DNA from 3 places in the Pseudoxanthomonas indica genome. Region 3 is predicted to be linked to each of the others. Evidence: riboswitches for the same ligand, from Rfam matches in the RefSeq annotation. Region 3 holds a riboswitch; each other region holds the start of a gene.

Region 1 (10,125 bases), on a different contig from region 3:
TTGCCGGCATGTCCGCGGTCATGCCGCTCGCGCATCGCATGCGCCACGCGCTGTGCGCTGCGGATGCCGTCTTCGTGGAAACCCCAACCCCAGTACGCACCGGCAAACCAGGTGCCGCGCCGACCCTGCAATTCCGCCCAACGCGACTGCGCAGCCAGCATGGCGTGGTCGTGCACCGGGTGCGAATACTGCAGCGTGCGCAGGAGGCATTCCGGGCGGACGTCGTGCGTGCGGTTCAAGCTCACGATCAGCGGGCGCACCTCGTGCAGGCCCTGCAACAGGTTCATGCAGTAGCTGACCGTGCAGGCCGCGCCCGGCTCGGCGGGCAGGTAGGCATTCCACGCCGCCCACGCCTTGCGGTTGCGCGGCAGCAAACGCTCGTCGGTATGCAGCACCACCTCGTTGTGCTGGTAGCGCATCGCCCCCAGCACCTCGCGTTCCAGCGGGGCGGCGTCCTGCAGCAGGGCCAGCGCTTGATCGCTGTGGCAAGCCATCACCACGTCATCGAAGCGCTCCACGCCCAGCGGCGATTCAATCCATACACGCCCCGCTTCGCGACGCACCTCAGTGACACCACAGTTCACCCGTTCGTCCACCTGCCAGCGCGCCCGCAGCGCGTCCACGTAGCGGGCCGAGCCCCCCTGCACCACCCGCCAGGGTGTGCGCCCGCTTATCTGCAGCATCTGGTGGTTGGCCATGAACCGGACCAGATAGCGCACCGGAAACGCCAGCACTTCCGTACTCGGCGATGACCACAGCGCAGACGCCATCGGTAGCAGGTGCTGCTCAATGAAGGCCTGGCCGTAGCGACCCTCACGCAGATACTCGCCCAGCGTCGGCCCGCCCCCCGGCTGATCCAACACGGCCGGCGCCTGCCGGTAGAAGCGGCGCAGGTCGCGCAACAGGCCCCAGAAGCGTGGAGACAGCAGGTTGCGACGCTGGCAGAACAGGCCCGCCAGCGAGCCGGCGTTGTATTCCAACCCGGTGCGCGCGTCCTGCACGGAAAAACTCATGGTGGTCGGCTGGCTGGCCACGCCCAGCTCGGCGAACAGCGCGCTCAACACCGGGTAGTGCTGTGGGTTGAACACGATGAAGCCGGTGTCCACGGCAATCCGTTGGCCATCCAGTTCGATATCGTGGGTGTGCGTATGCCCGCCCAGGTGCGCGTCGCGTTCGAACAACGTCACCGCGTGCTGGCGCGACAACCACCAGGCACTGGCCAGTCCGGCGATGCCCGAACCCACCACCGCGATGCGCCGCCTCACGTGGCAGCCCCGCGACGCGCCTTGGCCATCACCCAGGCCGGCACCGGCTTCAGCCCGGACACCAGTCCCAACCAGGCCATCAGGCGCAGGCCATACCAGGTGAGGTCCACTTCCCACCAGTAGAAGCCCTGGCGCGCGCTTCCCGGGAAGTAGTGATGGTTGTTGTGCCAGCCCTCGCCAAAGGTCAGCAGCGCCAGCCACAGGTTGTTGCGGCTGTCATCGCGGGTGGCGAAACGGCGGCGGCCATAACGATGCGCCAACGAGTTGATGGTGACTGTGGCATGGAACAGCAGCACGGTGGAGATGAAGAACCCCCACACCAGCAACTGCCCGCCGCTGGTGTGCAGTTGCGGCGCGGCCTCTTCAAGCCAGGCGCCGAGTGAATAAAGCGCGGCGGCGAGTGCGATCGGCACCAGCACGTCGTAGCGATCCAGCCAGCGCAGTTCGCGGTAGCCCGCCAGATCCGGAATGCGCGCCCAATGGGTCGGGAATCCGCCGCGGGTCAGGAACCAGCCCATGTGGCTGCGCCAGAAGCCCTTCTGTCCCGGCGAATGCGGGTCGTCCGGTGTATCGGCATGGCGATGGTGGTGGCGATGGTGCGCCGCCCACCACAACGGGCCGCGCTGCACCGATGACGCACCGAGCACCGCGAACACGAACTGCAAGGCGCGCGAGGTCTGGAAAGTGCGGTGGGAAAAGTAGCGGTGATAGAAGGCGGTGATCGCGAACATCCGCAGCACGTACAACGCCGCCGCTACTCCCACCGCGAACCAGGACACGCCGACCCAGAACACCGCCAGACAGGCCAGATGCATGCCGGCGAAAGGTACGACCCGGAGCCAGTCAATGCGCGCGTCGTCGAGCGCTTCGGCAGGCTCCGGCGCGGCGGTGTCGAACCAGCGACGCAGGCTCATCCACCGCTTGTGCCGCATTGCCGACGCCTGCACCGTCATGGCCTGCTCCCGTTGCTTTCAACTGCATACGGGCAAGCGCGCGATTTGGATGCAGGCTCAGAGGCCGATCAGTGGCTGCAGTTTGCGCGCCAACCAGCCGGGGAAGCGAAGTGGCGCATCCAGCGCCGACACGCAGATGCACGCCACGCCGGGCACGGTGACGGGTTGGTGCTCGACTTCGCTGTCCAGATCCGCCACATCGCCCACCGCAAACCGGCCCAGCGCATCGGTGTAGGCGCCTTTCAGGATCTGGGTCAGCTCGCTGCCGCCGTGGCTGTGGATGGGCATGCTCTTGCCGGCGGCGATCTTGAGCAGGATCAGCTGGCCCTGCTGCAGGCCCTGCGCGCGGATCATGTGCATCCCCGGCCCCATCCAGCGCCAACGCAAGGCGCTGTAGGTCTCGCCGAAGTACGCATGCAAGGACACCGGCAGACGATCCGGATCCGCCTCGCGCGGGCCGTCGATGGCGTTGCGGAAGGGGCTGGCCGGCGGCGCGACCGGTGCTTCATCCAGTTGCGCGAGGATGTCCTGACGCAATGACTCGCGGCGAGCATGCGAGGCATGCCCCGGCTGTTGCTGCTCCAACAGCAAACCACCCAGCCGTTCGCCCTTCCGCACCTGCTGGCGGCACTGCGCACAGACTTCCAGATGGCTGGCCGCCACTGCCGCCAGCGCCGGCGACAGCGTGCCCGCGGCAAAGGCGACCACCGTGGCGCTGTCCAGGTGATGGCGCGGCGTCATGGGCTGTCTCCGATGGCGTGCTGCAGGCGTTGGAAGGCACGACGCAGATGCGATTTGACGGTTCCCAACGGGAGACCCAACTCGTCGGCGATTTCCTGGTGGCTCTTGGCTTCGAAGTAGGACATGCGGATCAACCGGGCCTGCACGGCCGAGAGTGCGTCGACGCGACGCGACAACTGGACCTGCTCGGCGTAGTCCTCGGCCGAACTGGCCTGCGGCGCCTGCTCGTCCGGCAGGGTTTCGATGGCCTCCTGGATCCGGATCCAACCCGGCTCATGCCGAACCCGATCGATATGCAGATTGCGCGCGATCCGGAACAGCCAGGTGCACAGGCCGCTGCGCCCGGCATCGTACTGGCCGGCGCGCTGCCACAACCGCAGCAGCGCCTCCTGCGCCAACTCCTCGGCCACGCTTTCCGCCACGCCCAGGCCGCGCAGATACAGACACACCCGGGGCATGAAGTGATCGTAGATGCGCAGGAAACTCTCACGCGAACGCTGCCCGGAGACGGCCGCCATCTCGGCAGTCCAATCCTGCAATTCCCGCGCTGGCGTGGTCGTGTTCACGGTGCGGAGCGCCTCGAAAGGCGAAGGAGGTCCCTGGCTGTCGCGCGAGCTCATCGTAGCGCAGTGATCCGTAGCGTCCTGTCGGCGTCACAGACACATACGCCGCAGGGCGGCATTTGGATGCAGGCCTGGCCTCAGGTCGGCTGACGCACTTGACCAGCGGCCTCGATATCGGAGAACCGCCAGCGCATCTGGCAAGCCAGGCAACGATAGTTCGACGCCTGGGTCGGAAACGGCACCGACACCGCCAGGCAACTGGCCAGCAGCAAGGCCCGCTGGCCCAGCGGCACGGTTTTCTCAAGGCGCTCGCCGCCGCAAGCCGGGCAGCGTTCTGCGGCACTGGGATCCTCTGCAATCAGATCCTGCTCAAGCTCACCTGCGTGGTAAGCACGCACGACCTCGGCCGCCGCCTCCGCAAACGCCTCGGGCACCTGCAGCCGCGCGCCTCCCAGGGCGCCGGCCAAGGCCCAGTTGGCCATCATGTGCTGGTCATCGGCGACGGAGGCGGGAATACCGTCGGCTTGCAGGCGCGCGCAGAGAATCTGCGCCTCGGATGGATTGAAGTAGCGAGCAATCGTGGTGAGCACAGTTTCCCTACCCTGCCGTCCTGTCGAGACGGCAGGGTAATGCGAAATCAGGCATGCACCAAGCGCATCGCCTTGGCCGCTTCCACCATTTCCCGCAGCGCGGCCGTGGTCTCCGCCCAACCGCGCGTCTTCAAGCCGCAATCCGGATTGACCCAGATCTGCTCCACCGCCAACACCTCGCTGGCCTTGTCCAACAGGCCACGCATCTCGGCGCTGTCAGGCAGTCGCGGCGAGTGGATGTCGTACACCCCGGGACCAATCTGGTACGGATAGCGGAACCGCACGAACGCATCCAGCAATTCCATCCGCGAGCGCGAGGTCTCGATGGAGATGACATCGGCATCCATCGCCGCCACCGCCTCGATGATGTCGTTGAACTCCGAGTAGCACATGTGGGTATGGATCTGGGTGCCCTCGCCCGCCACCCCGGCGGTGATGCGGAAGCATTCCACCGCCCAATCCAGATAGCTCGCCCATTCGGCGCGACGCAGCGGCAGGCCTTCGCGCAGGGCCGGCTCGTCGATCTGGATGACGGCTATGCCGGCCGCTTCCAGATCGCGCACTTCCTCGCGCAGAGCCAGCGAGATCTGACGGCAGGTATCGGCACGGGATTGATCATCGCGAACAAACGACCACTGCAGCACCGTCACCGGGCCGGTCAGCATGCCTTTCATCGGCCGCGTGGTCAGCGACTGCGCGTACCGGGTCCAGGCCACCGTCATCGGCGTCGGGCGCCAGACATCGCCGAAGATGATCGGTGGCTTCACGCAGCGTGAGCCATAGCTCTGCACCCAACCCTGACGGGTGAAGGCGAATCCTTCGAGCTGCTCGCCAAAATACTCGACCATGTCATTGCGCTCGAATTCGCCGTGCACGAGCACGTCGATGTCGAGTTCTTCCTGCACCCGCACGCAGCGCTCGATCTCGCTAGCTAGGTAAGCCTGGTAGTCACCGTCGCTGAGTTTGCCGGCGCGATGGCGGGCGCGGGCTTGGCGGACTTCGTGGGTCTGCGGGAATGAGCCGATGGTGGTGGTGGGGAATGCGGGCAGTTGCAGGCGCTCTTGCTGGCGCGCGCGACGTGTTTCGTAGGGGGCCGGGCGCTGCGACCATTCGGCGGTGAGCGATGCCTGCAGCTCAGCGACTTCCGGGCGATGCACGCGTTGCGAGCGGCGGCGGGCTTCGTGGCGCTCACGGGCCCGGGCGAGTGCGGCGTCAGCGTGTGGTTGGTTGAGCAATGCATCGCCGAGCAGACGCAGTTCCTCCAGCTTCTGCTTGGCGAAGGCCAGCCAACCGCGCAATTCGGCGTCCAGTGCAGTTTCGTCATCGGCATCGACGGGCACATGCAACAGCGAGCAGGACGGCGCCAGCCACAGATTCTCCGCGCCGACATGGCCTTGCGCGTAACGCGCCAGCACCAGTGCGTGGTCCAGGTTGGCGCGCCAGATATTACGGCCGTCGATCAGGCCGGCCGAGAGCACTCGGCCACGTGGCCAACGTTGCAGCAGGGCATCGAGCTGATCCACGCCGCGCACCAGATCCAGATGCAGGCCTTCCACCGGCAAACCGCTGACCAGATCCAGATTGTCGCCGACGCTGCCGAAGTAGCTGGCCAGCAGCAGCTTGGGCCGTGGCTGCTGCGCGAGCACGGCGTAGGCGTGCTGCCAGGCGGCTTGCAGGCGCGGATCGGCATCCAGCACCAGGCAGGGTTCGTCGACCTGCACCCAATCGGCGCCGGCTTGGTGCAGGCGGCTCAGCAGCTCGGCGTAGACCGGCAGCAGGCGATCCAGTAGTTCAAGCCGGTCGCTGCCATCCACCGACTTGGACAGCCACAAGAAGCTCACCGGCCCCAGCAGCACTGGCTGCGCGTGATGACCGGCCGCCTTGGCTTCCAGGAACTCGGCCAGCGGCTTGTCGCCGCGCAGGCGGAACTGCTGGGCGGCGTGCAGTTCCGGCACCAGATAGTGGTAGTTGGTGTCGAACCACTTGGTCATTTCCAGCGCACGCAGATCCACGCCATCTTTCTGGTGGCCGCGAGCGAGGGCGAAGTAGCCGGCGAGCGGATCGCGATCAGCCAGCGCGCGGTAGTCGTCGGGTATGGCGTCGAACAGGAACGCGGTATCGAGCATTTGGTCGTACAGCGAGAAATCGTTGCAGGGCACGATGTCGATGCCGGCGTCGGCCTGCAGTTGCCAGTGGCGATGGCGAAGTTCGCGAGCGGTGCGCTGCAGGTCTTCGGCACTGGATTCGCCGCGCCAGCAGGTTTCCAGGGCTTGCTTGAGTTCGCGGCGGGCGCCGATGCGCGGGAAGCCGGAATTGCGGGTGGTGCTCATGGACAGATCCTCATTCGTGGTCGGATGAGGAACGAAGGAACCGCATCGACCCACGCGAAGGTCATCCGCGCAGCCACGACGCCAGCGACCTTCGCCCCCTCGGGCGATCCGGTTTCCAGAACGGGGATATGGCGAGGCTGGCTTGCACGCGGCCCGCCAGGCACCGGCCTTCCCCCCTCGGGAATCCAGGTCAGCGGAAGACGCGGGTCTTCCGGCCGAGGCAGGTCTTCGGGCTCATGGACGGGTCCACGCGGATGCGTGGCGGCCTACTGTCCGTCGCTTCCCGGCCTTGCGGGCCAGTGCTGATGACGGAGTTCGTTTCCAAATACCGCTGCGGGGCAGCGCCGGAATAGGACCTGGAAGGTCCGCACCGGCTTCCCTATTAAATCCATCGCTTCATCGGGTTGAAGAGATGGATACCTTCGACGGAGGGGAAGATACGGCGGCGGTTGGGGCGGCGTCAAGCCGCTTCCTGCCACTCGTAATACGGATGTTGGCGGTCATCCAGAATCCGGTACTGCTCGTCCAACTGATCCGGGTCCGGGTGCAACCACGCCTGCACATGTTCGGGCTTGAGGTTGATGATGGTGCGGTCATGGCCGGTGGCGGCCACTTCGGGCTCCGGCTCGTCGGTGATGGCGGCAAAGGACAGCAGATCGGGCTCTTCGCCTCTCGGATCCACGGAGCGATTCCACAGGCACGGCACCAGCATCGGCTCACCCGTGCGCGGAGTGAACTGCAGCACCTGGTTCTTGCCATCGGCGCCCTGCACGTTCTCGTAGAACGTATCAACGATCAGCAGGCCATGCTGATGGCCGAACAGCAGGCTCCAGGACTTGGCCAGCGAATCGCGCCGGGCGTTGTAGGTACCCGGATACTTGCGCTCGATGGTCTCCGTCCAACCCGGAAGCCTGCACTGGTAGCGCATCGGGTAGACCACCAGCTGATCGTTCTCCGCCACCAGCAATGGCGCGTAGTTGCCGGGAAAGAAACGGAAGTCGCGTGCCTGCGTCTCGTGCCGGCGCAGGTCGGCCAGATCGCCGCGCAGCTTTTCCACCTTGCTGCGCGCAATGCGCTGGTCATCCTGCGCCTTCTTGGTGCTCTTGGTTTGCAGGCTGCGCTCGGCATCCGCCAGGCGCTTGGCCTGCTTGAACATCTCCTGCTGCAGCTCCAGCTCGCGCACCTGCCGCTGCGCCTGGATCAGGCTCCAGATATCGCGCTCCTGCGGCGAGTCGGCATCGCGGAACCATTCCTCCATCGCCTTGGGCATCCTGCCCTTGCCCTTCTTCTTGCTGTCGGCCAGCAGCAGCTCGGTGAATTCCTTCAAGCCCATGATGGCGCCGTGCTGGCGCACGAACTTCTTGTAGTGGGCGGTAATTTGGGCGGAGTAGCACATGGCTGGAGGGCATAGTACCCCCGCCGCAAGCGGGGCTACCAGCCGCGCGGCGTTGGCTGTTTCATTCACAAGTCGAGCGTCGTGGACTGGCACTCTGTCACTGACAGCGAGGGCGCGATGACAAGTACACGATGGCCGGGCACAACGCTTCCACGTCGGTTTTTCAGGCGCGATCCGCGCGTGGTTGCACCCGACCTGCTGAACAAGATCATTGCCCGCGATGACGGCCGCGCCGGCCGCATCGTCGAGGTCGAGGCTTATTGCGGTGCCGAGGATCCCGCCGCGCACACATTCCGTGGCCCCACCAAACGCAACGCCACCATGTTCGGCCCCGCCGGGCACCTGTATGTCTACTTCACCTACGGCATGCACTGGTGCGCGAATACCGTCTGCGGCAAAGAAGGCCAGGGCTGGGGCGTGCTGTTGCGGGCCATCGAACCCGTGGCAGGATTGGAGGCCATGCGTGAGGCGCGAGGAAACCCGGCGCGCTTGAAGGACATCGGCAGCGGCCCTGCCCGTCTGGCCCAGGCGATGGGCATCACCGGTGGACAGGATGGCGCCGACTTGATTAAAGGGGATCGCGGATTTCGCGTGCTCGATGACGGGACGCCGCCACCGCTCGATCCCGTCGCCGGGCCCCGCATCGGTATTTCGCAAGCCAAGGATCATCCCTGGCGCTGGTATGTGCGCGGCAACCCGTACGTCAGTGGGTCGAGGCTCGCCAGGAAATCTTGAGGTGCGACTGCCTCACGGCCGCACGCGAACACCATAGCCGGCGCGCATTTCTTCCAGATCCAGATTGCCGTCGGCGTTGCGGTCCAGCCACTTGAAGCGCAGCTCCATGGCATTCCTCAACTCGTCTTCGTTGAGCTGGCCGTCGCGGTCAATATCGGCCGCAATCATCCTGCTGGCCATCGATTTGGTGCCGGGGGCCTGAGGGCCCAGCGCCTGTTCCAGTTCCTGCGGCGAAACCAGACCATCGCGATTGGCATCCGCCACCGCCATCAGCACATCGCTGTCGTACTCGTACTTGCTGAGCAGGCCATCATGGTCGGCGTCCAGCGCCTGGAATCGCTGCTGCGCATCCATTTCGCCCGTCGCACTGGATGTGTCCTGGGTCTGGCACACGCCAGTCGTTGCGATGGCGCTCGCCAGCACTAGCAAGGACGCAATGAAGGAAGATCTGCGCATGGAAGATTCCTCGGATCTCGACGCCCGACGCAGCGGAATTCGCACAAGGAGGCGCCCTGTCGGGGAGTAAGCCCCATTCTCCCCGTGCTGCAGGAGTCAGTCTGACGCTTCGACGGGTGGCGATGCCATCTGAAAAACTACGCAGCCGCCAACCGTATTTCTTCGGTACGCGCGCCGCGTGTTGGTGCCCGGACCCGGAATCGAACCGGGATGGCCTTGCGGCCGGCGGATTTTAAGTCCGATGCGTCTACCTGTTTCGCCATCCGGGCAATGGGTGGGCATAGCGTGCACCAGCCGGCTGCAGATGGAAACCGGGCGACCATAACAAAAGACCCGCTGGCGCGGGTCTCTTGTTCGAATCGATTTGGAGGCCTGGGTCGGAATTGAACCGGCGTACGCGGATTTGCAGTCCGCTGCATAACCACTCTGCCACCAGGCCGATGGCGACTGCGCGAGACTCGCGCAATCCGGGCGCCATTTCAAGCGCCCTACAAAACAAAACCCCGCGAACGGGGTTGTGTTCTGAATATGGAGCGGGAAACGAGACTCGAACTCGCGACCCCGACCTTGGCAAGGTCGTGCTCTACCAACTGAGCTATTCCCGCGGGGTGAAGTTGGAAATTTTATCAGTGTTACGAGAACTGTCAACTGCCTTTTTCTCGTCGGCCCGCAGAATCGGCCAGGCCGCATGCAGGTACTGAAATCCAGACCACAACGTAAGTATAGCGGCAATTGCGAGCAGCCAGTCGCCAAGATGAAAAATCCATTCACCCAGCCAGATGTCGTGACGGTCCAGCGCCCCCGGCGTGGACGCGTACAGCAGGCAGCCCAGCGCCACCATCTGCACGATGGTCTTGACCTTGCCGATGGTGGCCACCTTGACCCGCGCGCGTTGACCCAGTTCGGCCATCCATTCACGCAGGGCGGAGACGGCAATTTCGCGGCCGACAATAACGGCGGCCCAGATGGCCATCCACATGGTGGGGTTGTCCTGGACGATCAGGAACAGCGACACCGCCACCATCAACTTGTCGGCCACCGGGTCCAGGAACGCGCCAAAGGCCGAGTACAGGTGGTAGCGGCGTGCAATCCAGCC
Region 2 (10,125 bases), on a different contig from region 3:
TTCGGCCTGGCCATCGTGCTGGTGGCGCTGCTGCCATTCGCCAAGCAGCTGTACGCGCACATGGCCATCCCGCTGATCAAGAACCTGCCCGCCTCGCAGGTCACCCAGCTGATCGCCAGCGAGCCGACTTCCGGCTTCTTTGCGCCGATCAAGCTGGCGTTCTTCGCGGCCTTGTTCCTGACCGCACCGTGGCTGCTGTTCCAGGCCTGGGGCTTCGTGGCGCCTGGCCTGTACAAGCACGAAAAGCGGCTGGCGATGCCGCTGCTGGTCTCGGCCATCGGCCTGTTCTACCTGGGCTGCGCTTTTGCCTATTTCCTGGTGCTGCCGGCCGTGTTCCATGGCCTGATGATGTTCACCCCGGACATCATCACCATCGCGCCGGACCCGGCGAAGTACCTGGACTTCGTGCTGGTGATCTTCATTGCCTTCGGCGTCAGCTTCGAACTGCCGGTCGCGCTGGTGATCCTGGCGTTGCTGGGCTGGGTCACCCCGCAGCAACTGCGCGAAGGTCGTGGCTACGCCATCGTCGGCATCTTCGTGGTCGCCGCGATCGTCACCCCACCGGACGTGGTGTCGCAGCTGATGCTGGCAGTGCCCATGTGCCTGCTCTACGAAGCCGGCATCCTGGCCGCTTCCTGGGTGGCGCCCAAGCGCGAAGAACCCAAGGACGCCTGAGCGCGGTCGTCCGGGCCGGCGACGCCTTCTTCATCGGTTAGCGCGGACACTGCCGCGATGACACGACCTGCCGGTTCCCTCCCGCTCTTCGGCCTGGCCATCGCTTTGCTGAGCGGCTGCCAGGACAACGCGCCTGCAGCGCCGCCGGTTGCCACCCATGCGCCACCCGCCACTGCGTCTCCGGCAGCGACCGCCGACACGCAGCGGCGAGCGTTCAAGCCGGTATTTGCCGACACCGATGCTGGCGTGGCGCTGTTGCCGGTAGAGGGATTCGACCTGCGCAACGATTTCAGTCGCAGCTATTTCGCCGGTGACCAATGGAAGAGTTCCGCCGGGCCGGACAGTGTCGGTCGCCCCTTGGCCGCTCTGGTTCTGCGGGGCTCGGACTCGCTCACCGCCGCCGAGCTGCGGCTGGGCAGCAGCAACAACGCCGGTGCGCTGGCCGAGTGCACCCAGGTCGCCAACAGCGCCGAGACCTCGCGCACGGAGGAAGTCCGCATCGATGGCCAAGTCTTCCATCATTTCCATGCCTCGGATGCGGCGATGAGCCATTACCTGGACGTGGATGCCTACCGCGCGGTGCGCCATGGCCACTGCATCGCCATCGACTTGCTGGTCATGGGCACCCGCCCCGAGGTCTACGATCCGCCGCGCCAGCCGCCCTTCGACCAGGCCACGGCCAAGGCCCGTCTGCAGCAGGCCCTTGCCGCGGTGAGAATCACCCGCTGACACTACCGGCAGTGGTTGACCTGCCAGACCGGCCCCACTATCTTGTGGCTGTCGGTTCTTCCGGTTGCCGCCGGAAGATGAAAAGGGAAGCCGGTCAGACACCGGCACTGCCCCGCAGCGGTAGGTGGAAACGAACCCGTCATTTGGCACTGGGGCACATGCCCTGGGAAGCGACGGGCTAGGAAGAAGCGAGAGCTTCCGCGTCCACGAGTCCGAAGACCTGCCGACAGCCGCGCGTTGCACATCGCGCGGTGCCGGCCGCGGAATCTCCGGGGGGAGATGGCTGGCGACGCAGACGCGTGGCCCTGGGCCCCGCGACCGTTCTCGGTCCCTGCGACGCCGCTGAACCACCGTGATCTTCCATCGGCCTGTGCTGCCTTCGAGGGACGGGCCGCCGCGTGCATCACGCAACGAGGAAGAACCGTGACCCAGACCCCGCCCGTGCTCGACGCCGTCGCCGAGCCCATCGCCAAAGATCCCGCCACCGCCGCTGACGCAGGTTTCCTGCTCACGTCGCCGCCCACCGCCACCGCCATGAGCGTGACCAAGCGCAATGGCGCGCGCGAGCCGGTGGACTTGAACAAGATCGTGCGCGCCATCCAGCGCAGCTGCGAGGGCCTGCACGCGATCGACCCGATGCGCGTGGCAACCCGCACCATCTCCGGCCTGTACGACGGCGCCAGCACGCGCGAGCTGGACGAATTGTCCATCCGCACCTCCGCCCTGCTGACCGCCGAAGAGCCCGAGTACAGCCGCCTGGCCGCACGCCTGCTCGCGGCCTACATCACCAAGGAAGTGACCAACCAGGAAATCCACGCGTTCTCGCAGTCGATCAGCCGCGGCCACGAGGTCGGCCTGATCAACGAGCGCCTGCTTCACTTCGTGCAGACCAACGCGCGCAAGCTCAATGACGCACTGGACGCCAGTCTGGATCTGCAGTTCGACTACTTCGGCCTGCGCACCCTGTACGACCGCTACCTGCTGCGCCATCCGCACACCCGCAAGGTGATCGAGACGCCGCAGCAGTTCTTCCTGCGCATCGCCTGCGCCTTGAGCGAGGACGTGCCCGAAGCGCTGGCGCTGTATCGGCGCATGGGCAACCTGGATTACCTGCCCAGCTCGCCCACGCTGTTCAACAGCGGCACCACCCACGAGCAGCTGTCGTCGTGCTTCCTGCTGGACTCGCCACAGGATTCGCTGGAGTCGATCTACCAGAAGTACGGCGACATCGCCCAGCTGTCCAAGTTCAGTGGCGGCATCGGCGTGAGCTACACCCGCGTGCGTTCGCGCGGCTCGCTGATCAAATCGACCAACGGTCATTCCAATGGCATCGTGCCCTGGCTGAAGACGCTGGATTCCTCGGTGGCTGCGGTCAACCAGGGCGGCAAGCGCAAGGGCGCGGCCTGCGTGTATCTGGAGCCCTGGCACGCCGACGTGGAAGAGTTCCTGGAACTGCGTGACAACACCGGCGACGAAGCGCGCCGCACGCACAACCTCAACCTGGCCAACTGGATCCCGGACCTGTTCATGCGTCGCGTCGAGTCCGATGGCGACTGGTCGATGTTCGATCCGCGCGTGGTGCCGGAGTTCACCGATCTGTTCGGCGAGGCGTTCGAGCGCGCCTACGAGCAGGCCGAGGCGCAGGGCAAGGCAGTGCGCAAGGTCAAGGCGCGTGATCTGTATGCGCGGATGATGCGTACCCTCGCCCAGACCGGCAATGGCTGGATGACCTTCAAGGACAAGTGCAACCGCGCCAGCAACCAGACCCTGCGCGCCGGCAACGTCATCCATCTGTCCAACCTGTGCACCGAGATCCTGGAAGTGACCTCGGCCGAAGAGACCGCAGTGTGCAACCTGGGTTCGATCAACCTGGGCCGTCACTTCGATGCCGACGGCTGGTTCGATTTCGACAAGCTGGCCGAGACCGTGCGGCTGGCCGTGCGCCAGCTGGATCGCGTGATCGATCTGAACTTCTATCCGATCGAATCGGCGCGCCGCGGCAACCTGCGCTGGCGTCCGGTCGGCCTGGGCGTGATGGGTCTGCAGGATGTGTTCTTCCGCCTGCGCCTGCCATTCGACAGCGCCGAAGCACGCGCGCTGTCCAACAAGATCGCCGAGACCGTGTACTTCCACGCGCTGGAAACGTCGGTGGAGTTGGCGCAGGAACGTGGCAAGCATCCGTCGTTTGCGGACACCCGCGCGGCCGAAGGCGAACTGCAGTTCGACGCCTGGGGCGTGGTGCCGGAGAACGCCGAGCGCTGGGATGGCCTGCGCCAGCGCATCCGCCAGCACGGTCTGCGCAACTCGCTGCTGATCGCCATTGCGCCTACCGCGACGATCGCCTCGATTGCCGGCTGCTACGAATGCGTCGAGCCGCAGGTCAGCAACCTGTTCAAGCGCGAGACGCTGTCCGGCGATTTCCTGCAGGTCAACCGCTACCTGGTCGAAGAGTTGAAGAAGCTCGGCCTGTGGACGCCGGAAATGCGCGACACCATCAAGCTGGCCGAAGGTTCGATCCAGGGCGTGGCGCAGATTCCCGAGGCGTTGCAGCTGATCTACCGCACCGCCTGGGAAGTGCCGATGCGTTCGCTGATCGACATGGCCGCCGGCCGCGGCGCCTTCATCGATCAGTCGGCCTCGCTCAACCTGTTCATGGAAAGCCCCAACATCGGCGCGATGTCGTCCATGTACATGTATGCGTGGAAGCAGGGCATCAAGACCACCTACTACCTGCGCTCACGTCCGGCCACGCGGATTGCCAAGACCACGGTGGGTGCGGCAGCGGCCGTGACACCGAAGCCGGAGTACACGCCCAGCGAGGCGATCGCCTGCTCGTTGGAAAATCCCGAGGCCTGCGAGGCCTGCCAGTAAGCCAATGCCCTTGCCGAGCCCCGCGATCGGCCCCCTCTCCCGCTTGCGGGAGAGGGCTGGGGTGAGGGCAAGAGCGAAGTCCGGACAAGTCCGCGCAAAGAGCGCCCCCATCCCAACCTTCCCCCGCAAGCGGGGGAAGGGGCAAGAGCCACTTCCCTGCAAGCGGGGATCAGCCCAACTCGGAACCACCATGTCTACCCACAACCGCCAGCTGCTGCTCGACCCGGGCTTTGAACTGACCCTGCGACCGATGCGCTATCCGCAGTTCTACGAGATGTACCGCAACGCCATCAAGAACACCTGGACGGTCGAAGAGGTGGACTTTGCGCTGGACGTCAACGATCTCAAGCACAAGTTCGGCCCGGCCGAGCGGCATCTGATCGAGCGTCTGATCGCGTTCTTCGCCACCGGCGATTCGATCGTCTCCAACAACCTGGTGCTCAATCTCTACCAGCACATCAACGCGCCGGAAGCGCGCATGTACCTGTCGCGGCAGTTGTACGAAGAAGCCCTGCACGTGCAGTTCTACCTGACCCTGCTTGATACCTACCTGCCCGACCCCAACGAGCGCGCCAAGGCCTTTGCCGCGGTCGACAACATCCCGTCGATCAAGCAGAAGGCCGAGTTCTGCTTCAAGTGGATGGACTCGGTGCAGGACATGCGTCGCATCGAAACGCGCGAGCAGCGCAAGCAGTTCATCCTCAACATGGTCTGCTTTGCCGGCTGCATCGAAGGCCTGTTCTTCTTCGGCGCGTTCGCCTACGTGTACTACCTGCGCTCGCGCGGCTTGCTGCATGGCCTGGCCAGCGGCACCAATTGGGTGTTCCGCGACGAGAGCTGCCACATGGCCTTCGCGTTCGAGGTCATCCGCACCGCACGCGAGGAAGAGCCTGACTTGATCGATGACGCCTTCAAGGCGCAGGTGGTGCAGATGCTGCGCGAGGCGGTGGAGTGCGAGGTCGCCTTTGCCCAAGACACCCTGTCCGGCGGCGTGGCCGGGTTGTCGTTGAAGGACATGCGCCAGTACCTGGAGTACTGCGCCGACCAGCGACTGGTGCAGCTGGGCTTCGAGAAGGAGTTCGGCTCGACCAATCCCTTCCCCTTCATGGACCTGCAGGACGTGCAGGAACTGACCAACTTCTTCGAGCGGCGCGTCTCGGCGTATCAGGTGGGCGTGGAAGGCGAAGTCGGCTTCGACCACGCCTTCTGAGCACGGCGCCTACAAACCGAGGAACGGAAACGGCGGCGCGTCGACGAACTTCGCCGCCGTGTTGCCGGCAAACACATTGCGCTGGTCGGCGCCCAGATCCAGCTTCTTCGGCGAGGCGCCGGGACTGAAGTCCACGTCGTTCAAATCGACCCAGAAGGTGTTGGGCGTCAGCGCCGATTCGAAGAAGTACAACCGGCGCTTGTGATCGGCCACCGTACGCCAGCGCGTCGAGGAAATGTTCGGCTCGCCGGGCGTGGTGATGCCGAACGGCACCGAGGCATTGCGGATCACGCTGAAGACACTGGCCAGCGCCACCACCGGATCTTCGGACTTGGGGATGGCGTTGATGTAGAACGAGGCGCGGGCGAAGCGATCCGCGGATCGGTTGGTGCCCGGCAACATGGTGGTGCCGCCGATCTGCTTCCAGTAGGCGTTGAGCGCCAGCTGCTGATCGAAGATCGGCGAATTGGTCATCACCTGGTACTGGCGGCCGTGATGGATCACCTGCTTGCCGCCGATGTATTCGACGATGGCACTGTCGCCCGTGGCATCGGACAGGGAAAGATGCAGGGTGGCCAGTCTCGATTCGCCCGGCACCGCATCGGTCACCACGATGAAAGGCTCACTGGCCAGAGCCTTCACCGCTTCGTCCACCGTGGCGAAGTTGTCGAGCATGTACTGCGCCCAGATGGCGATGCTCATGGCCGGCTTGCGGGCGTCGTGCTTGGGATACTCGGATTCCACCAGCCAGAGCAGGTTGGCCGACAGGCCTTTCTCGTTCATTCCGTCGGTAGTCGACACCTCATAGCCGGTGGCAATGACGCTGCCGTAGCGCGAGGTCCATGCCACGGAATTCGGCCCGGCCTCACCGCTGCGTTTCATCCCGCGCGGGAAGATCCACAGGTTGGTGGCCACATCCACCTTCCAGTCCATCGAGCGGGCGGTGATGACATCGCCGTTGTCACCCAGATAGACCACGCGGGTGCAGGCGTCGGCCAGCGATGACGAGACCATCAGTCCGGCCAGCAGGATTCCAGCGAGGTGGCGCGACTTCATGGCGTGCTCCTTTCTTCTGCAAGAGGAATGGCCGGGCGTACACGGTGACCTGCGGAAACTAACGGCGAGGGTGCGACCGGCGCGTTACTCGCAGCGCACGGCGGTGACCCGGTTGTCCTTGTCCAGATAGACGCGCAGGCGATCCGGGCGACTGTCTCGCTTGACCACGGTGGTTGGGGCGATGGGGTTCATCAGGCCGGCGCCGCTCTCTTTCCACAGGCGCGCGAGGTTGGCTTCATCTCCGGGCTGGCCGATCGCCCAACCCAGTTGGCTGTCATCGCATTGCGCGGTCTTGCGCGTGTCCTGGCTGGCGCATGCGGCCAGTCCCAACAGGCTGCCGAACCACAAGGCCTGGACGAGGGTCTTTCCGGAAAGCTCCCGCATGGACTGCGTCTCCCTGGAACGATGGCCCGCACCATAGCGCGATTTGATGACACTGTCGCTCGGCACCGGGGCGACTGGCGTGAGCACTCGCGAGCGGCTAGTGTCGACACCGGGGAACGGCACCGCAATGCCGACACATTCGATATCTGCCAGGGGAATCGCTCGATGCATCATCTCGCGGTGTTGGCCGCTGCCTGTCTTGCCTGTTTGCTGTCGGCGCCGGCGGTGCGCGCGCAGACGCCCGTGGCCACGCAGGAAGGCTATGCCTACTGCAGTGTCACCGACACCGGCTCGGCACAGGCCAGGATCTGGGCCTCGCCCTCCTTTGCATTCCGCTACCGCAGCGATGATCCCGGCGGCTTCCAGCGCTTGAACGCCATCGCGGGCGACTTCCTGGCGCAGGTCAACGCGCTCGGCGGCGCAGGCACCAAGACCTGCGAGTACGCGGCATCACGCGCCGATGCCGACGCCGCACGCGCACAGCATCGCGCGATCTGGGACAAGCGTGTCTACTTCGTCAAAATCGGCGATTGGCGCGAAGTGCCATGGACGCCGGCGCCCTGGGATCCTGCGCGGGAGGCAGCAGTACCCGCGCAACTGACCCGCTACTTCACCTGCAGCGCGGTGCAGACCGATGTGCCGGGACGCGTCGCCCGCAGTCGCGCTCTTGGCAGTCAGGTGTTCAGCGTCGATGTTCCCGGCAACGAACCGGCCAGCATGTATACACGGGCGCTGGCCTACGCGGTGGAGTTCAAGGCGGTAGCGCTGGCGCATGGAGTGGCGGACGTAAACCCCAACTGCATTCCCTTCGATACGCGTGCCGAGGCCGACAAGTCGCTGCGCGATCAACGCCGGCTGCTGGATGGCTTCAATCAGGACTATCAGGAAATTGCCTGGACGCCTTCGCTCACAACGCCGGCGGCTTCCGGTGACGGTGCGTCGGTCAGCAGCGGCATGGCTTCGACTGCGCCATTGGCATCAAATGTTCCGATGACATCCAAGGCCGCAGCAACGGCGACTTCGAAGCCGCATTCCGAATCGCCGTCGCCATCGGAATCGCCACCGGAACCGCCGTCGCCATCAGCGTCAGCATCTGCGACCGCGCCTGTCGCAGCGTCTGTCCAGCCGGCCGCCACCGGCCACGACGCCGCGCTGTATTGCGCGGCCTTCGTCTCACGCACCAAGCCCACCGCCACCAGCTGGCGCGCGCCGGCGCAGGCGCAATCCGATGCCAGCACCGAGCCGACCCGATTGGCGGCGACGCTCGCGCGCTACCTGCAATCCGTGCAGCAGGCCAATCCCGGCAAATGGTTCGAGCTCAAGCCCGCCACCTGCTATCCCAACAACGCGGTGTTTGCCGGCGAGACGTTCTGCTTCACCGCCGAGTACAAGCACTTTGGCGGCATGCAATCGGCCGGCATGTTCTGCAACGCCTCGCGCGAGCAAATCGACAAGCGCGTGCTGGACATGGCCAAGGCCGACGGCGGTCATGCGCAGGTCGTCGCCTGGCCACAGTAAGCGGCCACTGACTCAGGCAAAGCCGCCATTGGCGCGCAGGATCTGCGCGTTGATCCAGCCGCCATCCGGACCGGCGAGAAAGCTGGCCACGGCGGCAATCTCTTCCGGCGTGCCCAGGCGCTCCAGCGGCGGCATCTTGGCAATGCGCTGGATCTGTTCCTCGGTCTTGCCGTGGAAGAACAGATCCGTGCCCACCGGACCCGGCGCGATCGCGTTGACGGTGATGCCACGTCCGCGCAACTCGTTGGCCAGCACACGCACCAGTCCTTCCACACCGGCCTTGGAGGCGATGTAGGGGCCGTAGCTGGGAAACGCAGCGGCAATCACGCTGGTGGAGAACGCGATGATGCGCCCGCCTTCGCCCAGCTGTGCGGCTGCCTCGCCGAGCACGAGGAAGCTGCCGCGCAGGTTGGTGCGGATGACCTGATCGAAGGCGTCGATTTGATCCACCGCGATCGGCGCGTAAGGCATCACGCCCGCGCTGTTGATGACCACATCGATGCGGCCAAAGTGTTCGCGGGCCTGCGCGAACAGGCGCCGCACGTCGTCGGGCTCGGCCACATCCGCCTGCACCGCTATCGCGGCACGTCCTGCTGCGTGCAGCTCAGCCACCAGCGCTTCGGCGCGTTCCTGGTTGCCGGCGTAGTTGATGACCACGGCAAAGCCGTCGGCGGACAGGCGGCGGGCGATGGCGGCGCCGATGCCGCGCGAGGCGCCGGTAATCAGGGCCACGCGCGGCGTGTCCTGCTGGGCTGAGCGGTCGGGAAAGGCGGTGACGGTCGACATGGGGGGCTCCGGTAGTGGACTGGAACCCAGTGTCGGCCGCAGCGGCATCGAGAAAAAGCCGCCGCACTTGCCAAGACTGTTCAAGCAGGGACAACAATAGGGGCATGGACCGCCTCGAAACCCTGCGTTTGTTTGGCCGCGTTGTCGAGTTGGGCAGCTTTACCCGCGCGGCAGCCGAGCGGGATCTGCCGCGCGCCACGGCCACCCATGCCATCCAGCAACTCGAAGCCCGGCTGGGCACGCGCCTGCTCGAGCGCACCACCCGCCACGTGCGCCCCACCGTCGATGGCCAGGCCTACTACCAGCGCTGCATGGCGGTGCTGGCCGAACTGGACGATGCCGAGGCTGCGCTCGATCCCGGCACACGCCCGCGCGGCAGCCTGCGCCTGGATCTGCATGGCAGCCATGCCACCCGGGTGATCCTGCCGCATATCGGCGACTTCCATCGCCGCTATCCGGACATCGAGCTGGTGATCAGCAGCGGCGACCGGCTGGTGGATCTGGTCCGCGAAGGCATCGATTGCGTGGTGCGTGCCGGCCAGTTGCGCGACTCCAGCCTGGTCGCGCGGCGCCTGACCGTGCTGCCGGAAGTGATCTGCGCCAGCCCCGACTACCTGCGCGAACACGGCGTACCCGTGCATCCGGATGAGCTGACACAGCATCACGCGGTGGGCTTTTTCGCCAGCCAGGACGATCGCGCCTATCCGTTCGAACTGATCATCGATGGCCAGCTTCGCAGCTACCAGCCCGGCGGCTGGATGCGGGTCAACGATGCCGAGTGCTATGTGGCCTGCGCGTTGCAGGGCTGCGGCCTGGTGCAGTTGCCGCGCTTCCGGGTGGAGGAACAGCTGCGCAGCGGCGTGCTGGTGGAGGTGTTGGGCGGCTGGTCGGCGCCG
Region 3 (10,125 bases):
ATTCCGCTGGACAAGGGCGTGTGCGGCGCTGCCGCCCGCACGCTGCAGACGCAGCGGGTGGAGGATGTCGACGCGTTTCCCGGTCATATCGCCTGCGACAGCGCCTCGCGTTCGGAACTCGTCGTCCCGCTGAGCACGAACGGACAACTGGTCGGTGTATTGGACCTGGACAGTCCCAAACTGGCGCGCTTCGATGAAGAAGACCAGCGCGGCCTTGAATCCATCGCCGCCGTCTTTGTGGAGTCGTTGACGTGAGTACCAGCAAGTTGCGGAATATCGGCCCCAAGTCGGCCGCGTGGTTGCGTCAGGTGGGTCTGCGCACGCAGGAAGATCTGGTGGCGGTTGGTTCGGTGGAAGCGTTTGTGCGGGTCAAGCGCGCGGGCTTCCGCCCCAGTTTGAACCTGCTGTATGCGCTGGAAGGCGCGTTGCTCGACTGCCATTGGCAGCAATTGCCCGAAGCCCGCCGTGGCGAATTGCTGGTGGCCTACGACGCGGCCGCTGCGCTGTTGCCGGCGCCGCGCGACCGGCCCGTGGCCGCCCCGGTGACGACCACCCAGGTGCAGGAAGATGAGCACATGGTGCCGTCGATGAACCTGTTCGATTACACCGGCGGCGATCACGACGACTGAGCCGTAGCTCAGAACAGCCGTGCGCTGGCAGGGGCCAGCACCAGCGCCAGCAACAACAGACTTTCAATCACTTCGGTGCTCGCGCCCAGGCAATCGCCTGAGATGCCACCGAGCTTGCGCTTCCAGAACCAGGCCACCAGCGGCGCCAGCAGCAGCGTGATCAACAGAGGCGGCGCCAGCCAGGCGCTGACGCCGATCAGCAGCACGCCCCACATCAAGTCCCAGATCGCGCCGCGACTGCGGTGCCAGCCAAACTGTTCGGCCATGCCCGGATGCAATGGTGGCAGGAAGCGGCTCCACAGCAGGGTCGTGGCCCAACGCGCCCACGCAGGCAGCAACAACAGACCCAGCCACCAGGGTGACCTGGCCAGCTCGGCCAGCAGAACCAGCTTGGTGATCAGTTGCAGCACCACCGCGACCGTGCCGAACACTCCCATGTGCGGGTCTTTGAGCACTTCCAGAAAACGTTCGGGTCGACGATGCGCCGCACCCAGCGCATCGGCCACATCTCCCAGGCCGTCCAGATGCAGAGCGCCGGTCACCCATACCCACAGCAGCAGACACAGCAGCGCAGCCAACCACGGGCGCGCATCGAGCAGCGCCATCGGCAGCAGCAACAAGGCGCCGATGATGATGCCGACCAGGGGAAACCAGACGGCGGTGCGGCTGAGTTCCTCCGCGCGGAAATCGCGCAGCTGCGGCGTCGGCAGACGGGTCAGGAATTGCACCGCCAGGATCAATCCTCTCAGTCGCATGTTTGCCTCAGTTCAATCAGTTCGCCCCACAACCGGTCGCTGCCGTCCAGGCCGATGCGCAGGCGCACGCGCGTGCCGTACTCGATGCGCATGGCCCAGAGCGCTGAAAGGGGCAAGCCGCAGGCCAGCGAAATCGCCAGCCGAATCGGCCCGGCATGACTGACCACCAGCACCCGTGCCGCATCATCCCGCGTCGCCAGCGCCCGCAGCGCGCGTTCCACCCGCGCCTGGAACAGCGGCCAGGGCTCGGCGTTTGGTGGTGGAAACCTGACCGGGTCGCGCTGGAACGCGGCCAGCGCCGCGCGCCCCGCTTCGCTTGCCGCGATTTGTTCCTGCGACAGGCCCTCCCACTCGCCGAAATGCCATTCGCTCCAGTCTTGCGAAATCAGCAGAGGTGGTGCGGCAGCGCCTAGCCAGGCCTGCGCCGTCTGGCGCGCGCGTTGCAGCGGCGAACTGACGATTTGGCTCCATGCCACCTGCGGCGCAGCAGGCCACGCAGCGCAGGCATCGGCCAACAGCGGCGGATCATGGCGACCATCAAAATGGCCGCGCCTGCCGGTGTCGCCATGGCGGACCAGATCGACAATCACCCGGCATCACCGCGATTGTATACGGCCGCATCTTCAAAGGTCGCCATGTCGTTGTGGAGCGCGCAAGCCAGCCGCAGCAGCGGCACCGCCAATGCCGCACCACTGCCCTCGCCCAGGCGCAGATCCAGCTGCAGCAGCGCCTGCGCCTGCAGTGCTGCCAGCACATGGGCGTGGCCGAGTTCGGCCGATTGATGCGAGAACAACAACCACGGTCGCAGCTGCGGTTGCAGTGTGATCGCGGCCAAGGCCGCCACGGAAACGATGAAGCCATCGACCAGCACCGGCACGCCGCGCTGAGCGGCCGCGATCATCGCGCCCGCCATCGCTGCGATTTCCAGCCCGCCAAGGCGGCGCAGGGCTTCCCACGCCGGCGCCTGCGGATCAGCCAGTGCCGGACCATGCAAGGCCAGCGCCTGCTCCACCACGCTGCGCTTGTGGGCAATGCGGGCTGCGTCCAGACCGGTGCCGGCGCCCACCAGCTGCGCAGGCGACAAGCCGGTCAGGGCACACGCCAGGGCGCTGGCGGCCGTGGTATTGCCGATGCCCATCTCGCCCAGCACCACCAGATCGGGCTCTACGCAAGTGGCCAGCGCGCGTCGTCCCGCCGACAGCGCATGGGCCAGTTCGCCCTCGCTCATTGCCGCCTCGCGACTGATATCGCGCGTGCCCAGGCAAGGCTTGTCGGTGATCACGCCAGCAATCGCGTGCGTGGCCACCGAGCCGGCATCAATCACCTGCAGCGACAACTCCAGCTCGCGCGCCAACACCGCAATCGCGGCGCCACCACTGGCGAAGTTATGCAGCATCTGCACGGTCACTTCCTGCGGGTAAGCCGAGATGGCTTGTGCGGCCACGCCATGATCGCCGGCGAATATCAGCACGGGCACCTGCCGTGCGCCAGGCCGGTCGCGGCGTTGCAGCGCCGCCAACTCGATGGCCACGCTTTCCATCCGGCCCAGGGATCCGGCCGGCTTGGTCAGGCGCGCCTGCCGCGCGACAGCGCGCTCGCGGTGTTCGGCGGAGGGCAAGGGCGGGCTGTCGGCGATCCAATCGAAAGACACGGTGGTTCCTGCGGCAAGGGGGAAGGCATTCTAGCCAGCCCACGGCCCGGGCAGGCGCGCGGTTCTGCTAGACTGCGCCGGCTTTCGGGTGACGCACGGACGTTTTGTCCCTGCGTTGAAACGGGAAGCCGGTGAAGCATCGCGTATCACTCGATATGCCGAGCCATTCCGGCGCTGCCCCCGCAACGGTAAGCGAGACAAGTCCAGACAAGCAGCCACTGTGCATGCACGGGAAGGCGTCTGGGCGGCGAAGAGACCCTTCGCGCTCGCGAGTCCGGAGACCGGCCTGGAAGATGACTGGTTGCGACGCGGTGGGCGTTGCGGCGGCCCGCCGCGCGCATTCTGCATTCTCCGCCTGGCCCGTCCGCTGTTGTTCCCGCCGTTGCGCAACCTCCCCGACCACAGTCGCGCGGGAGCGCGCGGCGCACGGAGCACCGCCTCAATGCCACAACTTCGCCTCATCAGCCTGGCCATCACCCTGGCCTTGCCCGTCCTGGCCTTTGCGCAGGACAACACCACCGAACTGGATGACGTCGTCGTCACCGGCACCCGCACCGCCGTCTCGCTGGAAAACAGCCTGGTGCCGGTGCAGGTGATCGATCGCGCCGACATCGATCGCAGCCAGGCCAATTCGCTGCAGGATCTGCTGCGCGGCCGCGCTGGCGTCAACCTGACCAACAGCGGTGGACTGGGCAAGCAGACCTCGCTGTTCTTGCGCGGCACCAACTCCAGTCACACGTTGATCCTGATCGATGGCGTGCGCGTGAACTCGGCCGACTTCGCCGCCGCGGCCATCCCGGATCTGCCGCTGGCGCAGGTTGATCGCATCGAAATCATGCGCGGCCCCAACTCCAGCCTGTACGGCTCGGAAGCCATTGGCGGCGTGATCCAGATCTTCACCCGCCGCAACGAGGGCGCCTACACGCCGTACTTCCAGGTCGGTGGCGGCAGCAACGGCCTGCGCCAGAGCAGCGCCGGCTTTGGCGGTGGTGGTGAGCGTGGCTGGTTTGGTGTCGATGCGGCGTACCAGCGCACGGATGGCATCAATGCCTGCCGCGGCTCGGCCACGCTGTTCCAGGGTTGCTACGCCGACGAGCCGGATCGGGATGGCTACCGCAACGCGTCGCTCAGCCTGCGCGGCGGCTACAAGCTGACCGACACGCTGAGCTGGGAGGCCAGTGCGCTGCGTGCCGAAGGCGCGACCAACTACGACGGCTACTACAACCACACCGACAGCGTGCAGCAGGTGTTGAGCACCAAGCTGCGCTATGCGCCGTCGGAGACGTTTGCGCTGACGTTCAACGCCGGCCGTAGCGACAATGAAGCCGACAACGTCGGACCGCCCTCGTTCGGCATGGAAGTCTTCGGCAGCAACAAGACCCACCGCGATACTGCGTCGGCGCAGGCCGACATCGGCCTTGGCGCCGGCCAGCTGCTGAGCGTGGGCGCCGACTGGTACATCGACCATATGGACAGCACGTCCGGATATGACGTGGACAGCCGCCGCAACGTGGCCGGTTTCGTCGAGTACCAGGGCAGCTTTGGCGCGCATCGTCTGCAGGCCAGCGCACGCAACGACGACAACGAGCAGTTCGGCAACCACACCACCGGCAGCGTCGGCTGGGGCATGGACCTTTCGCACGGCCTCAAACTCAGCGCCACGTACGGCACTGGCTTCAAGGCGCCCACGTTCAGCGATCTGTACGACCCGTGGAGTGGCACTGACACGCTGGAGCCGGAAAAGTCGCGCAGCCTCAACCTGGGCATCGCCCAGTACGGCCGCGATTGGCGCTGGTCCTTCGATGCTTATGACACGCGCATCGAAGATCTGATCACCTACAGCGGCGAGACGTTCAAGATGGTGCAGGTGGACGAAGCGCGCATCCGCGGCGCCGAGTTCACGGTCGACGTCACCCTGGCCGGCTGGGATCTGTCCGCGCAGCTCAGCCACACCGATCCGCGCAATCGCTCCAACGACGCGAACGAAGACAAGCTGCTGCCGCGCCGTGCGCAGAACACCGGCCGCTTCGATATCGATCGCGCCTTTGGCGACGTACGGGTCGGCTTGTCGGTCAATGGCGCCGGCTACCGCTATGACAACCTGGCCAACACGGTTCGCCTGAGCGGTTTTGCCACCACCGATCTGCGCCTGGAATACGCGATCAATGATTCCTGGACCTTGCAGGCCAAGGCCGACAACGTCTTTGATCGCCACTACGAAACGGTCGCCTGGTACAACCAGCCCGGCCGCGAATACGGCCTCAGCGTGCGTTACCAGCCCAAGCGCTGATCGTTCACCGCAACAGGAAATGCCCGGCTATGCCGGGCCTTTCTTCTTCTGTTAACTCGCCACGCCATTGCGCAACACACGCCGCCCCGATCAATCGTCTGCGATTTCGGCGCCGTCCTCGGCAAGCCCGGTCGACAACGGCTCATCGAACAAGCCTGGCTGGCTGACGCCATCGCCGCGCTCACGGAATCCGCCCAGGCCCACGCCCACCAGGCGATACAGCGTGTCGGCGGGCAGGTCGACGCGATCTTTCAACGCCAGCGCGATGGCCGTCAGTTCCTCCAGCGAAGACGGTGGCGCTTCCGGGGTGAAACTACGCGTGAGCAGCCGGAACTGTGCCGTTTTCAATTTGAGCACCACGGTGCGGCCCACGCGATCGGTCTTGCGCGTGGCGGTCCAGGTCTTGTCGGCCAGTCGGCGAATCGCCTCGTCCAGCCCGGACAGCGGCAGGTCGGTGGCAAAGGTGTCTTCCGCCGAAATCGACTGCACCGGTTGATCCGGCTCCACCGGACGCTCGTCGATGCCGCGGGCGCGACGGTAGAGACTGCCACCGAAACTGCCGAACCGCGCTTCGAGTTCGGCTTGCGACCACAGACGCAGTTCGCCGACCGTGCGGATGTCGAGCGCCAGCAGTTTTCCCTGCATGACCTTGCCCACGCCCGGAATGCGCTCCACCGGCAAGGAGGTCAGGAAGGCTTCCACCTGCGCTGGCCGGATGACGAATTGGCCGTCGGGCTTGTTCCAGTCCGAGGCAATCTTGGCGAGGAACTTGTTGGGTGCGATCCCGGCCGAGGCGGTGAGTGAGGTTTCAGCGCGAATCTGCGCTCGGATCTGCTCGGCAATGGCGGTGGCCGATGGCAGGCCGGTCTTGGGCTGGGTGACGTCCAGATACGCCTCGTCCAGCGACAACGGCTCCACCAGGTCGGTCTGGCGCAGGAAAATCTCGCGCACCTGCCGCGACACGGCCTTGTAACGGACGAAATCGGGCGGCACGAAGATCGCCTGCGGACACAGGCGCTCGGCGCGGATGGCCGGCATCGCCGATCGCACGCCGAAGGTGCGTGCTTCGTAGGAAGCGGCGCATACCACCGATCGGGCGCCACGCCAGGCCACCACCACCGGCTTGCCACGCAAGGCGGGATCGTCGCGTTGTTCGACCGACGCGTAGAACGCGTCCATGTCGATGTGGATGATCTTGCGCATGCAGCGACAAGCTTGGACAGGGCTGCGCCAAAAAGGCGAGGCGTTCATTGTAGGGCGGCGCCAACGAACCCAACAACAGACACACGCCTCCTTCACGGCAGCGCTACGCGACAAGGCGTGAAGTATCAGCCACGGGCGAATCTGCCGCGGGGGCAGGTCATGTTCGAGGGAACGACCAATCGCGACATCGTCGTCATCGGCGGCTCTTCCGGCGCCACGGCGCCGCTGAAGGTGCTGCTGGGCCATCTGCCGGCCGGATTTCCCGCCGCGGTGTTCATCGCCATGCACGTACCTGCGCGCGGCACCGGCATCCTGTCGATGGTGGCGGCTTCGGTCAGCCAGCTGCCGGTGCAGCAGGCGGAAGACGGCATGCCGATCGAACCGGGCAACGTCTATCTGGCCGTGCCGGATCGCCATCTGATCGTCGAGGAAGGGCGCATCCGCCTGGGCAACGGTCCGCGCGAAAACCTGGCGCGCCCGGCCATCGACGCCTTGTTCCGGTCCGCCGCGGTCGCCTATGGACCGCGCGTGATTGGCGTGATCCTGTCCGGCATGCTCAGTGATGGCGCCGCCGGCATGGAGGCGATCAAGCGTTGCGGCGGCGTCGCGGTGGTGCAGGACCCCAGCGACGCCATTGCCGACGAGATGCCCACCAATGCGCTGCGTGCCACCAACGTCGACGTCACTGCGCCCGCTGCCCGGCTGGGCGATGTGTTGTCCGATCTCACCCGCGAGCCGGCCGGTTGGCCGCGACCCGCGCCCGCCGACATCCGCCTGGAAGTGGCCATTGCCGCGGGCGAACGTGCAGACAGCCAGGTGATGCGCTCGATCGCTGATCCGGTGCCGCTGAGTTGCCCGAGTTGCGGCGGCGTGATGTCGGCCATCCGCGAGAGCCGGCCGCTGCGCTTCCGCTGTCAGGTCGGCCATGCGATGAACGCCGATGTGCTGGCCCAGCAACAGGAGGGCGCGGTGGACGAAGCGATGCGCGTGGCATTCCGGCTGATGGGCGAACGCGCCGAGCTGGTCGCGCGGCTGGCGGTCGAGAACCGCGATGCCGGCCGGGTCGCCATTGCCGATGCCTACGATATCCGCGCCAGGGAGTATCGCCGCTACACCGACGTGCTGCGGGAAGCGGTGATGGCCTCCATGGTGCACTTGCCCGAGGCCGGCACGTCGCCGGATCCGGCAGCCCTTCCGCCCGCGGAATATTCATTATGATGCCGGCTTGACGACCACGACCGCGGGAGCCACTCCTCCCGCCACCGATACCATGACCGAAGACGAACAGACTCCTGCTGCTGCCGACAACGATGCCGTGGCCGACACTGCAGTGCCGTTCTTCGTCGTGGGGCTGGGCGCTTCCGGCGGCGACACCGCTGGCATTGCAAAGGCACTGACCATACTGGCGCCACTGCGCGAGCTGTGCGTGGTGTTGGCGCTGCGCGACCGCGACGCCCTGGATGAGCAGCAACTCCGCGACGCGCTGGGCAGGGACGCACACAAACTGGTGGTACCGGTCGATGGCCAGCGGCTGGAACCCGCGACGGTCTATCTGCCGACGGCGGGCATGCTGTTTACCCTGGAAGAAGGCCAGTTGCGCATGCGCAAGCTGGACGAGCACAGCGAGCGTGGCGTCATCGATACCTTCATGCTGTCCATGGCGCAGGACCAGGATGGCAACACCATCGGCCTGATCCTGGGCGAGACCGATGGCGACGGCGTGCTGGGCTTGACCGCCATCAAGGAATCCGGTGGCCTGACCCTGGCCAGCGGACGCGCTGACCTCAGTTCCAGCGAGCTGAAGAACGCCAATATTCCGGCCGCGGTCGCGGACTACCTCCTGCCGCTCACGGAGATCAGCAGTCGCATCGAACAGCACATCGTCCACTACAACCGGATGGGCGAAGCGCTGGCCAGCGAGGCCGCCGCCAAGGCCAGCCTGGACAAACTGAGCCAGATCGCGGATCTGCTGCGCAACAACACCGGTCACGATTTCCACGGCTACAAGCGAGCCACCTTCATGCGCCGCGTGCAGCGACGCATGCAGGTCGTGCAGGTGGCCAGCATGACGGCCTACATCGACGTGCTGCGTTCCAGCCCGGATGAGGCACAACAACTGTTCAATGATCTGCTGATTGGGGTCACCCAGTTCTTCCGCGACCGCCGCGAGTTCGACTTCCTCGAATCGCACGTCATCCCCAAGCTGTTCCAGGGCAAGGGTCGCAGTGATCACCTGCGGGTCTGGGTGCTGGGCTGCTCCACGGGTGAAGAGGCCTACTCGCTGGCCATGTTGCTGCGGGAATACGCCAATACGATGGACGCGCCACCGCACATCCAGCTGTTTGCCAGTGACATCGATGGTCGCGCATTGGCCGTGGCGCGTGTCGGCCGCTATCCGCAGAGCATCGCCGAGGAAGTGCCGCAGGATCGGCTGGCGCGCTGGTTCGTCAAGGAGGGCGAAACCTACAGCGTCTCCAAGGAACTGCGCGAGATGTGCGTGTTTTCCCAGCACAGCATCGTCAAGGATCCGCCCTTCTCGCGCCTGGACATGGTGTCCTGCCGCAATCTGCTGATCTATCTGGATGCGGACCTGCAGAACCGGATCATCCCGCTGTTTCACTTCGCCCTGCGTCCGCACGGTTACCTGTTCCTGGGTAATTCCGAGAACGTGTCGCGGCACGCCAAGCTGTTCGCACCGGTGGAGCGCACCTTCCGCATCTTCCAGAAGCTGGACGTGGATACCCGTCTGCATGCCGGCTTCACCTTTGCGCATGTGGTCAGCCACAGCCCCACCATCCCGACCGTGCCACGTCCGCAGAGTGCCAACCAGAACCTGGTCCGCCAGGGTGAGGGCATTGCCGAGCGCTATGCGCCCGCCTACGCCATCGTCGACGATCAGTTTGATGTGCTGCACTTCTCCGCGCAGGCCGGCCGCTACATCCATCCAGGCGGCGGCACGCCCAGCCTGAACCTGCTCAATCTGGTCCACCGCGATCTGCGGCTGGATCTGCGGGGCGCGCTCAATCGCGCGGCGACCGAGAATCGCCAGGTCCACGTGGAAGGACTGACCATCAGCGATCCCGCGCAGCAGAACACGATCGACCTGATCATCGAGCCTGCCATCGACAGTGGCAGCGCCCCACGCGGGTTCGTGGTGCTGTTCAAGGACGGGCCCAAGATTCCGGCCTCCGGCACGATGGCCCTCGGCGCCTCGGCCGCGCACGACGATCACGTACGCTCACTGGATGCCGAACTTCGCGTCACCCGCGAACGCCTGCAGGCCATGATCGAGGAGCTGGAAAGCGCCAACGAGGAGCTCAAGTCCTCCAACGAGGAATACCAGTCCCTCAACGAGGAGCTGCAGAGCGCCAACGAGGAACTGGAAACCTCCAAGGAAGAGCTGCAGTCCGTCAACGAGGAAGTCACCACGGTCAATGGCGAGCTCGCCCATCGGGTGCAGGAGCTGGCCCATGCCAACAGCGATCTGAAGAACCTGCTGGAAAGCACGCAGATTGCGACCATCTTCCTCGACAACGAGCTGCGCATCACCAATTTCACCCCGGCGGTGGCGGATATCTTCCCGCTGGTGGAATCGGA

What was found. Region 3 has a riboswitch for cobalamin ahead of btuB (TonB-dependent vitamin B12 receptor). Riboswitches for the same ligand answer to the same signal wherever they lie in the genome.
Region 1: linked by a shared signal. The riboswitch ahead of metE (5-methyltetrahydropteroyltriglutamate--homocysteine S-methyltransferase) and the one ahead of btuB (TonB-dependent vitamin B12 receptor) in region 3 are both predicted to bind cobalamin.
Region 2: linked by a shared signal. The riboswitch ahead of B5X78_RS08945 (ribonucleoside-diphosphate reductase subunit alpha) and the one ahead of btuB (TonB-dependent vitamin B12 receptor) in region 3 are both predicted to bind cobalamin.

Annotation. Positions count from the first base shown of each region.
Region 1 is NZ_FUZV01000001.1:261,519-271,643, forward strand. Features, by position in the region: gene B5X78_RS01165 (NAD(P)/FAD-dependent oxidoreductase) at 1-1,265, opposite strand, end outside; gene B5X78_RS01170 (acyl-CoA desaturase) at 1,262-2,218, opposite strand; gene B5X78_RS01175 (ChrR family anti-sigma-E factor) at 2,276-2,959, opposite strand; gene B5X78_RS01180 (sigma-70 family RNA polymerase sigma factor) at 2,956-3,579, opposite strand; gene B5X78_RS01185 (putative signal transducing protein) at 3,660-4,112, opposite strand; gene metE (5-methyltetrahydropteroyltriglutamate--homocysteine S-methyltransferase) at 4,160-6,442, opposite strand; cobalamin riboswitch at 6,645-6,881, opposite strand; gene B5X78_RS01195 (SOS response-associated peptidase family protein) at 6,903-7,838, opposite strand; gene B5X78_RS01200 (DNA-3-methyladenine glycosylase) at 7,956-8,573, shown strand; gene B5X78_RS01205 (EF-hand domain-containing protein) at 8,586-9,029, opposite strand; tRNA gene B5X78_RS01210 (tRNA-Leu) at 9,212-9,298, opposite strand; tRNA gene B5X78_RS01215 (tRNA-Cys) at 9,395-9,468, opposite strand; tRNA gene B5X78_RS01220 (tRNA-Gly) at 9,559-9,634, opposite strand; gene pgsA (CDP-diacylglycerol--glycerol-3-phosphate 3-phosphatidyltransferase) at 9,625-10,125, opposite strand, start outside.
Region 2 is NZ_FUZV01000001.1:1,926,949-1,937,073, forward strand. Features, by position in the region: gene tatC (twin-arginine translocase subunit TatC) at 1-675, shown strand, start outside; gene B5X78_RS08940 (hypothetical protein) at 733-1,404, shown strand; cobalamin riboswitch at 1,440-1,646, shown strand; gene B5X78_RS08945 (ribonucleoside-diphosphate reductase subunit alpha) at 1,939-4,275, shown strand; gene B5X78_RS08950 (ribonucleotide-diphosphate reductase subunit beta) at 4,466-5,485, shown strand; gene B5X78_RS08955 (linear amide C-N hydrolase) at 5,495-6,541, opposite strand; gene B5X78_RS08960 (I78 family peptidase inhibitor) at 6,626-6,925, opposite strand; gene B5X78_RS08965 (hypothetical protein) at 7,091-8,443, shown strand; gene B5X78_RS08970 (SDR family oxidoreductase) at 8,456-9,229, opposite strand; gene B5X78_RS08975 (LysR family transcriptional regulator) at 9,334-10,125, shown strand, end outside.
Region 3 is NZ_FUZV01000002.1:97,294-107,418, reverse strand. Features, by position in the region: gene B5X78_RS11110 (GAF domain-containing protein) at 1-255, shown strand, start outside; gene B5X78_RS11105 (TfoX/Sxy family protein) at 252-629, shown strand; gene cobS (adenosylcobinamide-GDP ribazoletransferase) at 638-1,384, opposite strand; gene B5X78_RS11095 (histidine phosphatase family protein) at 1,375-1,974, opposite strand; gene cobT (nicotinate-nucleotide--dimethylbenzimidazole phosphoribosyltransferase) at 1,971-3,035, opposite strand; cobalamin riboswitch at 3,105-3,339, shown strand; gene btuB (TonB-dependent vitamin B12 receptor) at 3,478-5,325, shown strand; gene dinB (DNA polymerase IV) at 5,416-6,528, opposite strand; gene B5X78_RS11075 (chemotaxis protein CheB) at 6,688-7,746, shown strand; gene B5X78_RS11070 (CheR family methyltransferase) at 7,799-10,125, shown strand, end outside.